Linked DNA regions of Prochlorococcus marinus XMU1405. The protein of the gene in region 1 interacts with the protein of each later gene in a pairwise test. Links are inferred from orthologs where the notes say so. Each region holds a gene or a part of one and is shown on either strand. Other genes may lie near its edges.

What was found. The genes of interacting proteins can lie anywhere in the genome.
Region 2: the proteins of HA148_RS09060 (region 1) and ftsZ interact in binary tests that used the Escherichia coli proteins (3 or more experiments, as listed by UniProt). The link is inferred for Prochlorococcus marinus XMU1405 from one-to-one orthologs.

What each region holds. Positions count from the first base shown.
Region 1 is NZ_JAAORF010000003.1:545,671-553,616, reverse strand. What follows is about bases 4,351-7,336. They hold HA148_RS09060 (rod shape-determining protein), read left to right. Parts: upstream 4,351-5,310; coding sequence 5,311-6,363; downstream 6,364-7,336. Other genes in these bases: HA148_RS09050 (hypothetical protein), read left to right, coding at 7,118-7,336; mreC (rod shape-determining protein MreC), read left to right, coding at 6,369-7,118; HA148_RS09065 (single-stranded DNA-binding protein), read right to left, coding at 4,806-5,177; HA148_RS09070 (DedA family protein), read left to right, coding at 4,351-4,809. Also shown: HA148_RS09095 (RpoD/SigA family RNA polymerase sigma factor), read left to right, coding at 1-295; HA148_RS09090 (alpha/beta fold hydrolase), read right to left, coding at 280-1,194; HA148_RS09085 (carbohydrate kinase family protein), read left to right, coding at 1,284-2,282; tRNA (adenosine(37)-N6)-threonylcarbamoyltransferase complex ATPase subunit type 1 TsaE, read right to left, coding at 2,240-2,677; ahcY (adenosylhomocysteinase), read left to right, coding at 2,729-4,147; more of HA148_RS09070, read left to right, coding at 4,150-4,350; more of HA148_RS09050, read left to right, coding at 7,337-7,636; response regulator transcription factor RpaB, read left to right, coding at 7,814-7,946. UniProt on the Escherichia coli protein: Forms membrane-associated dynamic filaments that are essential for cell shape determination. Acts by regulating cell wall synthesis and cell elongation, and thus cell shape.
Region 2 is NZ_JAAORF010000003.1:249,849-257,598, forward strand. Bases 1,609-4,605 are described here. They hold ftsZ (cell division protein FtsZ), read left to right. Parts: upstream 1,609-2,547; coding sequence 2,548-3,663; downstream 3,664-4,605. Other genes in these bases: HA148_RS07305 (hypothetical protein), read left to right, coding at 1,609-1,646; HA148_RS07310 (cell division protein FtsQ/DivIB), read left to right, coding at 1,643-2,368; panB (3-methyl-2-oxobutanoate hydroxymethyltransferase), read left to right, coding at 3,820-4,593. Outside these bases: tRNA (N6-isopentenyl adenosine(37)-C2)-methylthiotransferase MiaB, read left to right, coding at 1-146; HA148_RS07300 (D-alanine--D-alanine ligase family protein), read left to right, coding at 158-1,225; more of HA148_RS07305, read left to right, coding at 1,236-1,608; HA148_RS07330 (hypothetical protein), read right to left, coding at 4,685-4,846; radical SAM family heme chaperone HemW, read right to left, coding at 4,974-6,197; HA148_RS07340 (PIN/TRAM domain-containing protein), read left to right, coding at 6,295-7,404; HA148_RS07345 (ATP-dependent Clp protease proteolytic subunit), read left to right, coding at 7,445-7,750. UniProt on the Escherichia coli protein: Essential cell division protein that forms a contractile ring structure (Z ring) at the future cell division site. The regulation of the ring assembly controls the timing and the location of cell division.

The sequences.
Region 1 (7,946 bases):
TGGTGAAGATACTGTTTTATTAGATTTACTTGCAGGCGGAGAGGATTTGCCTGATGAACAAATAGAGATGGATTGTATGAGGGGCGATCTCCATTCTCTTTTGCATCAATTACCAGATCTGCAATGTAGAGTATTAAGAATGAGATACGGTATGGATGGTGATGAGCCAATGTCTCTTACAGGTATCGGGAGGGTATTAGGAATAAGTAGGGATCGAGTGAGAAATCTAGAGCGAGATGGATTAAGAGGTTTGAGAAGACTTAGTGATAACGTTGAAGCTTATTTTGTTTCCTGAAGAAAGTCACATATTAACTTATTCGTTTCTTCAGGTTCTTCATCGTGAGGACAATGTCCAGCACCTTTAACTATATCTAATCTCTTAATATTATTGAATTTTTTTTTCCATTCTATTGCTTCATTTAATGATTCCCAAGGATCTTTTTCTCCCCAAATTAATTGAATTGGGGTACCGATCTTATCAAATAGATCTGTAGCAAGATAGTCATCAAATAAGTTAATAAAGCCACGAAATGCCTCCTTAGAGTTTTTCCTCTTAGACGGTTTATATAAAATTTCTATTAGTTCTTCATCTATATTTTTTCCTGAAGGGTAAGCTTGTTCAAGTATTTTCTTTATAACTTTTGGATTGGCAGCTCTATTAAATAGAGTATTACTAATTATTCTTTGTCTTACCAACGTTTTTAATAAGGGCCTAAGTAAATTCATCAAAATATCATTTTTTTTCAAGCGTTTATCATCCATAGTTCTTTGTGCACAATCAATCAAAATGACACCTTTACAATTATCTTTGAGGATTTCAGCAGCTTTCAATGCAATAACACCACCAATTGAATTCCCTACCAAGTAAACAGGAGATTTTATTACCTCTGTACAAAATGTTGATATTTGATCACCCCATAAGTCAAATGAATATTTAATTGAGTTTTCTCTATCAGGTTCGTAATTTAATAAAGCACTAGGCTGACTGCTTTGCCCAAATCCTAATAAGTCTATTGCGTAGCAGTTAGAAAATTTACCGAGAAAATCTTGATTATGTCTCCAGTGGTTTTTTGATGCCCCAAATCCGTGAACTAATAATATTTTAATATTTTTTTCAGAAGCAGATTCTTTTGATAAAGACCAAGAAATTTCCCAATTCTTCCACTTCCAAGTTTCGGATTTATTTAAAGACACTATGAATACGCTTTTAATTAAACTTTAATTCAAAAAAAAATTATTCGTTTTTAATAAATTATTCTTAGGTAAGAAAATGCGTTCATTTTATGAAAAAGAAAAAGGTCATATGTGTTGGAGAGGCTTTAATTGACAGAATCAGAAATAAGTCAAATCAAGGATTTACAGATTTTTTGGGTGGTGCGCCGGCTAATGTTGCTTGTGCATTAAGAAAATTAAAAATAGATTCGATATTTATAGGAAGTTTGGGAAGTGATGATTATGGAAAAAAATTGATTATGCAATTTAATGAATTGGACGTTAATTTAGATTTCTTGCAAATAGATAATGATTCATCTACTCGCGTGGTTAATGTCGATAGAGATCAATTTGGAGATCGTTTTTTTTCAGGCTTTGAGAAACGTTCTCATTCATGCTTTGCAGACGAAATTCTAAGCAAGAAATTAATCCAACAAGAAATTCTAAATTTGGAGAAATCTTTTCTAGAAACAAAATATTTGGTTACAGGAACGATATTATTATCATCTTCAATATCAGCAGAGACTATTTTTTTCCTTCTTGAACAGGCTAAAAAATTTGATGTCAAAATAGTTATTGATTTGAATTGGAGAGAGGTGTTTTGGGATCATTCAAGTCTTTCATCAGAAACTAGTAAAGCCGCGAGAGTTGATTTAATCAAGAAATTTTTAAATCATGCAAATGTTTTAAAACTTGCTAAGGAAGAAGCAACTTTGTTTTTTGAAAATGAAAATCCCTTGCTAATTTCTCAACAATTATCTAATAAACCAGATGTAATAATAACTGATGGGAAAAATCCCGTTAGATGGTATGTCAATGGATTGCAGGGAAGTACTGATACTCCTACTTCACAAAAAATTGTTGATACAACTGGCGCAGGCGATGCTTTTCTAGCTGGCTTAATTTCAAAATTAATTTCTTCAGGCTATCCTTCCAATGAACTAGAGATAGAAGATTGCATCAAGTTCGCAAGTGTTTGTGGATTATTAACTTGTCTTGGTGAAGGCGCTATCGAGCAACAGCCATATTATGAGAAGGTTAATAAATTTTTGGGATCTCTTATTTCGTAATGTCTTCCATAATTTTTTGCGTAACTAATTTCTATTTTCCAGAAATTATCAATAACTGGTTCTATTAATTCTGGCCATTCAATAACTAAAATTGCTTGTCTTTGTATTGCCTCTTCTTCTTCTGAAATAAAAACTTCTTTTGCTGAAGAAAAATTTTTTAATCTGTATAAATCTAGGTGTATTAGTGGAATTTTTCCGGAGTTATAGTGATGCGATAAAGCAAATGTAGGGCTTGTAATGTCCTCAGATATTGATAAGCCTCTTGCAATTCCTTGTACAAATGAAGTTTTCCCAGCCCCTATTGGACCCTTTAATAAAACTATTGATTGGGGATTTAATTTTTGTGAGAGTTTTTTCCCTAAATTTAAAGTTTCTTTTAAATTTTCAACAAACACAAAATTGCATAAAAATCATTTATAGTTTAATAGAAAAAGTATTTACTAGATATGGTTATTGCAAACTCAGTTAAAACCTCCACACCAAATTACGTAATTGCTGATATTGCCTTATCAGATTTTGGTCGTAAAGAAATTAAAATTGCAGAAACTGAAATGCCTGGATTAATGGCACTTAGAGATAAATATCAATCTGAAAAGCCACTTAAAGGTGCAAAAATAGCTGGAAGTCTTCATATGACTATTCAGACAGCAGTATTAATAGAAACTCTTGTTGCTCTTGGTGCAGAAGTGAAATGGGCTTCATGTAATATTTTTTCAACTCAAGATCATGCGGCTGCAGCAATAGCAGATCAAGGAATTTCTGTTTACGCAAAAAAAGGTGAGACTCTTGATGAATATTGGCAATATACCCACTATATACTCGATTGGGGTTCAGACTCTCCAAATATGATCCTTGATGATGGGGGAGATGCAACTGGCTTATTGATACTCGGAAGTAAAGCAGAAAAAGATTTATCAGTTTTAAATAATCCCAGTAATGAAGAAGAAATTGCTTTATTCAATTCTATTAAGTCTAAGTTGGAAACCGATAGTGACTTCTATTCTAGAATTAAGGGTAATATTGTTGGTGTTACTGAAGAAACTACAACAGGAGTTGCAAGACTTTATCAACTTCAAAAACAAAATGCTTTACCTTTCCCTGCTATCAACGTTAATGATTCAGTAACTAAGAGCAAATTTGATAATTTATATGGCTGCCGAGAATCTCTAGTTGACAGCATAAAGCGTGCTACTGATGTGATGATTGCTGGGAAAGTTGCTTTAGTAATGGGTTTTGGAGATGTAGGTAAAGGTTCAGCACAGTCTCTAAGAGGACTTGGTGCAATTGTAAAAGTTGCTGAAGTTGATCCAATTTGTGCTCTTCAAGCGGCAATGGAAGGTTTTAGCGTTGTTACATTAGACGATGTTGTGGAAGATATAGATATATTTGTTACAGCAACTGGGAATTATCAGGTAATAACAAATGAAAATCTTGTCAAGATGAAAGATGAGGCCATAGTCTGCAATATTGGGCATTTCGATAATGAAATTGATGTGGCTTCATTGAAAGATTATCCATGGGAAAATATTAAGCCGCAGGTTGATCACATAACTTTACCGAGTGGCAATAAAATAATTCTTTTAGCCGAGGGAAGATTAGTTAACTTAGGTTGTGCAACTGGACATCCAAGTTTTGTTATGAGTAACTCTTTTACTAATCAAGTATTAGCTCAAATTGAACTTTTCAATAAGTCTGAAAAATATGCAAAAGAGGTTTATGTTTTACCAAAACATTTGGATGAGATGGTAGCTAGATTACATCTTGATAAAATTGGTGCAAAATTAACAAAATTAACTAAGGAACAAGCTGATTATATTAATGTCTCTGTTGAAGGACCTTATAAACCAGAGCTTTATAGATACTAAGGTTGACTTTAATTTTTGTGAATTTTCTTAATTCAATTCCGGACTATATTAGTTTGGCTGTTGAAAAGAATTCCACAATTGCATACCTTACTATTTGTTTGGCTATGTTTTTAGAAAATATAATACCTCCAATTCCTTCGGAAATAATCATGCCATTAGGAGGATTTTTCGTTTATCAACAAAAATTAAATTTCTATATTTTAGTTTTTTGGGGATTACTTGGAACAATTTTAGGATCATTGCCTTGGTATTACTTAGGAAGATTAGTAAATGAAAAAAGACTTTCAAATTTTCTAGATAAAAAAGGAAAATATCTTGGTATTTCTTCTAATGATTTAAGTAAAAGTAAAAGGTGGTTTGATAAATACGGTGTTTCTTTAGTTTTTTGGGGCCGATTAGTACCAGGTATAAGAACTTTAATTTCAGTTCCCGCAGGCGTAGAACTTATGCCATTAAGAAAATTTTTGATTTGGACTACATTTGGGAGCTTGTTATGGGTAGCACTTCTTACTTATGCAGGTTTTTTATTTGGTGAAAATTATTTAATCATTGAAACTTACTTAGATCAAATCAAATATGTTGTAAAGCCTATTTTAATTTTAATTTTCTTTTCTTTTTTTATAAGAATACTTATTAGATTTTTAAAAAAAAATAGAGCTTAAAATGGGATTTCACTAGAGTTACTACTATTAGAATATTGGTTATTATCTGACTCTTTTCGGGAGCTTAATAAGTTTAATCTATCAACTCTAACAACTGGTTTATATCTATCCTCTCCAGTATTTTTATCTTTCCAACTATCAATTTTAAAGCTTCCTGTAATTCCAATTAAAGATCCTTTTTTAACGTAATCTGCCGCTATTTGTGCTTGCTTGCCCCATATTTCTAAATTAAACCAGTCAGGCTCCTCATCTCTACTTCTTCTGTTCACTGCAAGAGTGAAATTAGCTACGATACTTCCAGATTCAAAATATCTGACATCGGGTTCTCTACCGGCTCTGCCAACCAGATTAATAGTATTAATTTCCATAATTTTTTTATTTTTATACTACTCATATTTTTAGGTTCTGCTCAAAGTTTTGCGTGCTATTCATAACTAAACGAGAGAATTGTGAAAGCTTAACAAAAAATAGATATATTATTTATAAAAAAGAATTCCTATTGTGATTTTTAACAGATTTAAATTTTCTAGAGACATTGGCATAGATTTAGGGACGGCCAACACCCTAATACACGTATCAGGTAAAGGTGTTGTTTTACAAGAACCTTCTGTAGTAGCTATGGATTTAGAGGAAGGGATTCCATTGGCTGTTGGTAAAGAAGCAAAGTTAATGCTTGGAAGAACACCTGGCAATATTAGAGCCGTAAGACCGCTTAGAGATGGTGTTATTGCAGATTTTGATGCTGCGGAGCAAATGATAAAAACATTTATTCAAAAATGTAATGAAGGAAAGGGGATAGTTGCTCCAAGAATAGTTATTGGTATTCCAAGTGGAGTGACCAGTGTCGAGCGAAGAGCAGTAAGAGAAGCTGGATTAGCAGGAGCTAGAGAAGTCCACTTAATAGATGAACCTGTGGCAGCAGCAATAGGTGCATCATTACCAGTAACTGAGCCAATTGGAACTATGATTGTTGATATTGGTGGTGGTACTACCGAGGTAGCAGTATTAAGCTTGGGTGGAACTGTTTTAAGTGAATCTGTTCGAATAGCTGGTGATGAAATAAATGAATCAATTGCCTTATATCTTAAAAAAGTTCATAATTTAGTTGTTGGAGAGAGAACTGCAGAAGATATTAAGATAAAGATTGGTTCTGCATTTCCTGATGATGAATTTGATAAAACTACTTTAGAGGTGAGGGGTTTACATCTTTTATCTGGTCTACCTAGGTCAGTAACGTTGACCTCAGGAGAAATTAGAGAAGCTATGGCTGAAACTCTAAGCAAAATAATTGAAGCTGTAAAAAGAACTTTAGAGCGAACTCCTCCTGAACTTGCTGCAGATATTGTTGATAGGGGGATTATGCTTGCTGGAGGTGGAGCTTTAGTTAGAGGCATTAATGATTTATTGAGCGATGAAACGGGAATTTTTACTCATGTAGCAGAAAATCCATTGCTTTGTGTAGTTAATGGATGTGGGGAGGTTTTAGATGATTTTAAAAAACTTAAAAGAGTTGTTGATACTCCAGACTTTATAAGGAACGCGATAAGAGATTAATAATTATGTTAGATATCCGACGAATTTCTTCTAGTCGTTGGTGGCATAAAAAGAAAATTTGGATATTCTTTGGAATTTTTTTATTTTTAGCTTTCGTAAGGATTTCCAAAGGATCTTTATATAAAGATTTTTTTTACTTTATTTCCAAGCCTTTTTGGCCTGGTCAATTTCAAAAAGAAATAATTCTAAAGAGCATTGATCAAGAATCTACAATAAAATTGAATCTTTTTAAAAAGGATAATATAAGATTGCGGGAAATTTTATCTCTTCAACAATCATCCAATAAAGACAATATTTCAGCAGCAGTGATTTCCAGAAAAACAGGAGGTTGGTGGAGACAAATAATTTTAAACAAAGGTTCAAAAGATGGAGTGGAAATTGGTAGTACTGTTACTGGCCCAGGTGGATTATTAGGAAGAGTAAATAATACGTCTTTTTTTACTTCTTCGGTAACATTATTAACTTCTCCAGAAAGTAAATTAGGTGTATGGATAGATAGAAGTCAAATTAATGGGCTACTAGTTGGTTCAGGAGATGATCATCCTAGCCTTATACTGTATTCGAAAGATGCTGATATTCAAATAGGAGATTTTGTATCATCTTCTCCTGCTAGTTCTTTATTACCTCCAAATATTCCTATTGGGATTGTCCAATCTATAGATGACATATCTCGATCAAGAAAAACGGCAAAGATTTCACTTTTGGCAAATCCTCATTTAATTGATTGGGTGCAAATTTTAAAAGTAAAAATTTAATGAAGAAATTTTTTACAAAAAATTTATCGATAATAAGCTTTATTTTTATCCCAATTATTTTTTTGTGGCACCCTAATTGGCTTGGATTTTTAGGCGTTCAGCCATATTGGCCGTTATTTTGGTTATTGCCTTGGTCAATGCTTAATGGATCTATTAATGGATTAGTATTTGGTTTATTTATAGGTCTAATTTTAGATTCTTTAACTTTAGATAATAATTTTTCTCAAATACCAGGCTTAATTTTTTGTGGATTTTTGTTTGGGAGAATTAAATTACATAGTGATATGTTGGTGGGACATTTTAGGTATGGTTTAATTTGTATTTTTGGAAGTTTTTTTTGTGGGACTCTTAATCTCTCACAAATTTTGTTAAGAAATTTTTCAGATAGTAATTCTTTAATGTTTATTCCCGGTGTTAAAAATATCTTGGCTGAAGTCTTTTTGACAGGTTTGTTTGCTCCCTTTATTTGCTCCCAACTTTTAAGAATGTTTAAATTTTCAAGAAGAAAATTCTATTGATAAATGCCGTTAAGAAGTTAAAAGTGCTTTTAAGAAGTTATATCTTCAATTTATTTAAAATTTTTGTGAATACCAGAAATATCTCTTTGAGGGTTCTTAATGTTATATTTTTAATTGTTAGAATAAATTTCAATGCAATAATATTTGCTTTGAAATATCTGGAAATTTTTTTTAACTATGTCAAAAGCAAGAATTTTAGTTGTAGATGATGAACCAGCAGTATTGAAGGTATTAGTTACAAGACTTCAACTAGCAGGATATCAAGTTTATTCAGCAACTAATGGTGAAGAAGCTCTTGAATCTTTCCACA
Region 2 (7,750 bases), 290 kb from region 1 along the record:
AAATTATGGGTAGAACTAGAACAAATAGATTAACTTTCGTAGAGATTCCCAAAAACATTAACTTTAATTTTTCCTTAGGAGATGAGATAAATGCCAGGATAAATGAAGCAAGACCTTTTTCTTTAACAGGACAACTTTCTTTATAAATTTTGTTTAAATGATTGGAGGAAAGAAAAAATGTATTGGATTAATATTTGGCGGGCATTCTAATGAACATGAAGTATCGATATGCTCTGCAAAAACAGTTTTTCAAGCATTTAATACACAAATAAACAAAGAACGATTTACAGTTAAAGCCTTTTACATAAATAAATATGGAGATTGGCTTGATAGTGATATTTCAGAAAAAATCCTAATTGGTGAAATTGAAAACTATAAAACAAAAAAACAAGAAATTTTTAATCGAGAAAGAATAAACTTCCTTGATGGAATTGAATTTCAAAATATTGATGTTTGGTTTCCTCTTTTACATGGATTTAATGGTGAAGACGGATCAATTCATGGCTTAATTAGATTTACAAAGAAACCTTTAGTCGGGTGCGGAATTATTGGCTCTGCACTTGGAATGGATAAAATATTGATGAAAACAATTTTCTCAAATCTCAAACTTCCACAAGTTAATTATCTAGTTTTTCAAAATGAAGATCTCAACGATAAGCAAGTAAAAAATAAAATAATTAATGAAATTTTTAAAAAATTAAAATTTCCTGTTTTTGTTAAACCATCAAACTCTGGATCATCTCTTGGCATCTCCAAAGTCAAAAATGAATCGGAAATATTACCAGCATTAGAAAAGGCTCGGGGAATAGATCCAAGAATCTTAATAGAGGAAGGTTTAGAGGTAAGGGAGATTGAATGCGGAATAATTGGGAATTCAAAACTCTTAACCTCTGAGATAGGCGAGGTAAATTACGAAAGTGATTGGTATGATTACGATTCAAAATATCACTCAAATAATAAAATAATTATCCCAGCTGAAATAGATTCTAAAATCACACAAGAAATTAAAGAAATTGCCATTAAAAGTTGTAGAGCACTAAATATTTTCGGTTTTGCAAGAGTAGATTTCTTTTTAGAAAAATCTTCAAATAAAATTTTACTAAATGAAATAAATACAATTCCTGGTTTCACAAATAAGAGTATGTTTCCAATGCTTTGGAAGGCTTCTGGTTTAAATATTGATCAACTTGTGGCTAAACTGGTAGATATATCTTTAGATTTATAATTCAAATCAAATGTTGCATGGACTTCTTTGGTTACCATTGCTTTTTATCTTTATATTATTAACTGCTCTAGGATGGTTAGAAAGAAGAAGGCAAAATCTTTTTAGGAAATGGGCCAGTGGTTCTGAACTTTGTAAGTTAGATAGTTCAGGTGCAGCATCCTTAAAGGATGGGGAATTAAAGTGGAGTGAATTTGAAGCTGGTACATTTGAAGAAAAAGATAGTTTCACAATTAAGAAACTAGAGTTAGTTGAATTAATGGCACTAACTTCTGGAGAAGCTCCACTTACAAATGAATCTCAAGGAAAGTGCAGGTTACGATTAGTAGGGGATGGGAAAGAGATGGATGTGCCATTTTCAGATGCAGACCAGGCTAGAAAATGGATGGAGCAATTGATGGAAAAAGCTAGATGTGATTTGTGAAATACGAAAAAACAATAAAAAATAGAAGCTTTTTATTACTACTTTTATTTTTATTTGCAACAAGCTTAATAAGCCTAAAAACACTAAAAAAAGTTAATATTCAGGACATTAGAATTTCTGGAAGTAAATTATTCTCACAGAATGATATTGAAAAAAATTCATCTTTAAAATTTCCAATCCGATTAATCCTAATTAATACATATTTTTTAGAAAAAGAGTTAAAACAAAATTTGTCACTCAAGAATATTTCTGCAAACAGAGAATTATTTCCTTTTGGATTGAAAGTCAAAGTTAATACAAGAACACCAATAGCTTACGGCGAAAGATTATTGAATAAAGAAAAAATATTTGGCTTTATTGATAAAGATGGGATTTTCATCGAAAAACAAAATGTTGAAGAAAAAAAATTTAATGGATTAACGATAAAAGTTTTTGGATGGAAAGAAAAATTCAAAAAAGTATTATCTGAAATTTTTATAGCTCAAGAGAATTATAATTTCGATATCGTCAAAATTTCTTTTTCACCAAATGGTTTTCTAACTGTTGAGGAAAAAGATTTACAAACAATATTATTAGGATTTAATCCAAATCTAATCAACTATCAATTACAAATAATCAATAACTTAAAAAATGAATTTAAGAGAAATAACTTTTATGAAAAAATAGATAATATTGATCTTACTGATCCAAATAAACCAAAAATAAAAGTGTTCAAACCCTAATATTTGAAAAAGGGTTTTGAGTAATTTTTTTTAATTATTGTAGTGTTGATATGGGCTTTGCATTCAAAACAAAATATTTAATAAATAAATATTTTTAGGATTTTCCTCAACAAATTCCTACAGATGAGCTCAGTAAGTTCATAATGCACCCAATACTAGTATTAGATTCCTATTAAGAGATGAGCTTCGGTAACAATCCAAACTTTGATCAATCGAGAGAAATCCTTCCAAGCCAGAACGCCAAAATAGAAGTTATTGGTGTAGGAGGTGGTGGCAGTAATGCAGTCAATAGAATGATAAACAGTGATCTAGAAGGTGTTTCATTTAGAGTCCTCAATACCGATGCACAAGCCCTACTTCAATCTTCTGCAGAGAGTAGAGTTCAACTTGGACAAAACCTCACTAGAGGTTTAGGTGCAGGCGGGAATCCAAGTATTGGGCAAAAAGCAGCCGAAGAATCCAAAGAAGAGCTTCAGCAAGCTTTAGAAGGATCTGATCTAGTTTTTATAGCCGCTGGAATGGGTGGAGGAACTGGTACAGGAGCAGCTCCCGTAGTTGCAGAAGTAGCCAAACAAAGTGGGGCTCTAACAGTAGGTATAGTAACTAAACCATTTTCTTTTGAAGGTAAAAGAAGAATGCGTCAAGCAGAGGAGGGGATCGCAAGACTAGCTGAAAACGTTGATACTCTTATAGTTATTCCAAATGACCGATTAAAAGACGTCATTGCAGGAGCTCCCCTGCAAGAAGCATTTAGAAATGCTGATGATGTTCTAAGGATGGGCGTCAAAGGCATTAGTGACATAATTACTTGTCCGGGACTAGTTAATGTTGATTTTGCAGACGTAAGATCAGTCATGACGGAAGCTGGCACTGCTCTTCTCGGAATAGGTATAGGTTCAGGAAGATCGAGAGCTATAGAGGCAGCACAGGCAGCAATGAATAGTCCTTTATTAGAAGCAGCCAGAATTGATGGAGCTAAAGGCTGCGTTATAAACATTACTGGTGGCAAAGACATGACTTTAGAAGACATGACCTCCGCATCTGAAATTATTTATGATGTTGTTGATCAAGAAGCAAATATTATTGTTGGTGCAGTTGTCGATGAGGCAATGGAAGGGGAGATACAAGTTACTGTAATTGCTACAGGATTTGAAATGACCCAGCCATTAAACCAGCAAAGAATAAAAAACAGATTATCTAATCAACCCTTATATAATTTTTCAGACAATAAAGAATCAGGAGCAAGTATTCCTGAGTTTTTGAGATTAAGGCAAAATAAAAAAGATATAGGTTAAAAGGTAAAATAGAGTGACTCGGTTATCTCGCCTGCCTCAAGCATCCCTTGTGGCTGCTACCTTCCGGTCCTGACCAGGTTTAGGCGTTAAAACCGCGAAAGGCCGAGTCAAAAACATACTAGCAATTCTTGATTAAAAAAGATACATAAATTTATTATGTTGCCTTCAGACCTAGTTAATTATAAAAAAAAATCTCGCAAAATCATTGCACTAACTGCTTGGGACTCCATATCAGGATCTATTGCCGAACAAGCAAATGTTGATCTTGTACTAGTAGGAGATTCATTAGCAATGGTCTGCTTAGGATACAAATCGACATTGCCATTAACTTTAGAAAACATTATTTATCATACTAATGCTGTTTCAAGAGGATTTAAGAATAAAATTGAGGAACAACCTTTAGTCGTTTCAGATATGCCTTTTCTGACTTACCAATGTGGAGAGGATAAAGCTGTTGAGTATGCGGGGAAAATCATTCAAAGCACTTATGCAAAAGCTGTCAAAGTAGAAGGAGCTGAACCAGAAATACAAAAAGTTATTTCTAGATTAATAAGAATGGGAATCCCTGTTATGGGTCATATAGGCCTTACACCACAAAGCTATCTAAATATTGGATTAAAAAAACAAGGAGAAAGCTTATCAAGCCAAGAAAAAATAAAGAAAGAGGCTTCAATTCTTGAAGAATTAGGATGTTTTTCAATAGTTCTTGAACATATTCCTGATTTACTTGCTAAAGAAATACAAAATTCTTTAAAAATTCCCATAATTGGTATCGGTGCAGGTAATTATTGCGATGGGCAAGTAAGAGTTACTGCAGATTTGTTAGGCCTCAATGATGATCAACCACCATTTTGCCAACCGATTATCCAAGGAAAGAAATTATTTAAGGATAAATTAAAAGAATGGGTAGAATCTGAAAGGCTTAACTAACCACATACATTTTGTCATAAGTATCAATTCGCCAAGAATATATTATTTGCAATAGTTTGTAAGAATATAAAGTATCTAGTAAGCGTTTCATTTATTTACCTACAATGCAATGAAATCTTCTATTGTCACTTCTACATCCTTGAGTTAGGCTGTTCTCCCAACGTCTGCCTTCTTTTTCACAGGCCTCTGCACTAGCCATTTCAATTTTTTCAATTGAATTATATCCTCCTCCTTTAGTAATTTGAATTATCAACCAATGACTTTCAGCATTAACAGCCGTAGGTAAAGAAGTTTCTGAAGGGATTTATTTTATTATCTAAAATTCTCATAAAACAAGTGATATCAATTTTTTAGCTATGTCAGAAAGGATATAGTTAATCTTAAATAATCTCATCACACCACTTAAACATAGAAACAAGAACTTGATTACTTAGTTCCATTCCTCTAGGCTCACTTAAAAAGAATCTATTTCCTTTTCTTACTAATAGTCCACTATCAAGAAATCTTTCCCATTCTTCAAGTAATTTACTAAAGTTGCTTTCAAATTTTTTGTTTTCCCAGTTTTGTTCTTTAAACAATTCTTTGATATCTAAACCCTCTTTAAGTCTTAATCCCAACATTATTTTTTCATCAAGTTCTTTATATACAAACTCCTTATTAGTAAGGGATGAATCTAAATTACAATCATATTGTTTAATTACCCATTCTTTATATTCTTTACTAACTCTTGGTCTAGTTAACTTTTCCCCCCAAGGTGAACTAGTAGAACCTTGACCAAAACTCCACCAGCCTAAACCACTCCAATAAACTCTATTATGTCTCGATTGATGTCCGGGGAGGCAATAGTTTGAGATTTCATATCTTGAATACCCTGAGTTTTTTAAAATTAGATGAGTTGATTTACTATTTCTAAAAGCTAGTTCATCACTCGGGAGTTTTAATTTACCTAAATTGACTAATTTTTTAAAAACAGTGCCATTCTCAATATTTAAATCGTAAATAGATAGGTGAGGTGGCGAAAATGTTATTGCTTTTTTTAAGTCATCTTGCCATTCTTTAAATCCACTAAGTGGCAAGTTTTGAATTAAATCTAAACTCCAGCTTTTTATTAATCCAGAGTCATATTTGCTCTTCAACCATAAACAAGATTTTTCTCCATCTTCTTTCAAATGACGCCTTCCCGACTTTTGAAGTATCTGATTATTAAAACTTTGTACTCCGAGACTAAATCTATTTATCCCAGCATTTATGAATCCACAAAGATCATCTTGAGTAAAACTAGCTGGATCAACCTCCATAGTGATTTCAGCACCATAGTCAATTCCATAATTTTCTTTAAAAAGATCGATTAATTCTTTGATTTGAGTGGGATCTAAAATTGATGGAGTACCTCCTCCTATATAGATTGTCGATAGAGGTGATTTATGCTTAATTGACAATATTTCTTTGTATAAAAAATGCAAATACTCTTTAACAGTTTTGCTTCCATAACCTTGTAAAGTTTCAACATTGTTTCCTAGTGGAATAACAGCAAAATCACAATAAAAGCACCTTCTGTGGCAAAAAGGTATGTGCACATAAGCACTCCTTGGAAACTTATTCATAATCTAAATTCATTTTTAAGCTCCAAAAAAAGTATTTAGGATCGAAAAAAATTAAATCCTTATTTACTCAATTAATAAATCCTAGTAGATTATAGATATGACAGATATCTTAGTATTAATTTTATTTGTATTGTCTGGAGCTGCTTCAGGATGGCTTGGTGTTGATTTATTGCCAGTGGACATACTTAAACAGGTATCTAATGTAGAAGGTTTTAGAATTGTTTTAGCAATAATAGGTTTTTTTGTAGGATTAGCGGCTGGTTTTGTATTTCTTCAACTTAGAAAAACTTTTCTTGATCAAATAAGAACAATGCCTACGGATTTATTAATCAGTAGGTCGGTTGGATTGATTTTAGGATTACTTGTTGCGAATCTCCTTCTTGCTCCAATACTATTAATTCCATTCCCTAGAGAAGTCTTTTTTGCAAAGCCCTTAGCAGCCATATTAAGCAATATTTTCTTTGGTGCACTTGGGTATAAGTTAGCCGATACCCATGGAAGGACATTATTAAGATTATTCAATCCAAATAATACTGATGCATATCTAGTTAATGAAGGAATACTCCCTGCTGCAAGTCCAAAAATTCTAGATACCAGTGTAATTATTGACGGCAGAATAAATGGCTTATTAAGTTGTGGATTATTGGAAGGACAATTAATTGTTGCTCAATGTGTAATTGATGAATTACAAACACTCGCAGATTCCAGCAGTAATGAAAAAAGGTCTAAAGGTAGAAGAGGTCTCAAGTTATTGAAAGAATTAAGAGATTTATACGGAAGAAGACTTGTAATAAACCCAACAAAGTATGAAGGTAAAGGTGTAGATGAAAAACTCTTGAGAATAACCGAGGATATGACAGGAACTTTAATTACCGCTGATTATAATCTCTCACAGATTGCAGAAGTCAAAGAATTAAAAGTTATGAATTTAAGTGATCTAGTTATTGCTTTAAGACCAGAAGTACAGCCAGGAGAATCACTTAATATAAAAATCGTAAGGGAGGGTAAAGAAAAAATGCAAGGTATAGGATATTTAGATGATGGGACAATGGTTGTTATTGATGAAGCAAAGAATTTTGTCGGAAGGAGATTAGATATTGTTGTAACAGGAGCACTACAAACTCCCACAGGAAGACTGGTCTTTGGAAAACTGATAAATAATCCTGAGTCAAACAAATCTTTTAAATCACCAGCGACACAGGGTTAAATCTAGCTAGAATCAAATCAATCCTATTTTTTTGATACAAATGACTGTATCTGCTCCTTATTACGGCGAAAACACCGTTATGAGGACTCCTCCCCCTGATCTCCCCTCTCTTTTACTGAAAGAGAGAATAGTTTATCTTGGTTTACCGTTATTTTCTGATGATGATGCGAAAAGACAACTAGGAATGGATGTGACTGAGCTAATCATTGCTCAACTTCTTTATCTAGAGTTTGAGGATCCAGAAAAACCAATCTATTTCTATATCAATTCAACAGGGACAAGTTGGTACACCGGTGATGCAGTTGGTTTTGAAACAGAAGCTTTCGCTATCTGCGACACAATAAGC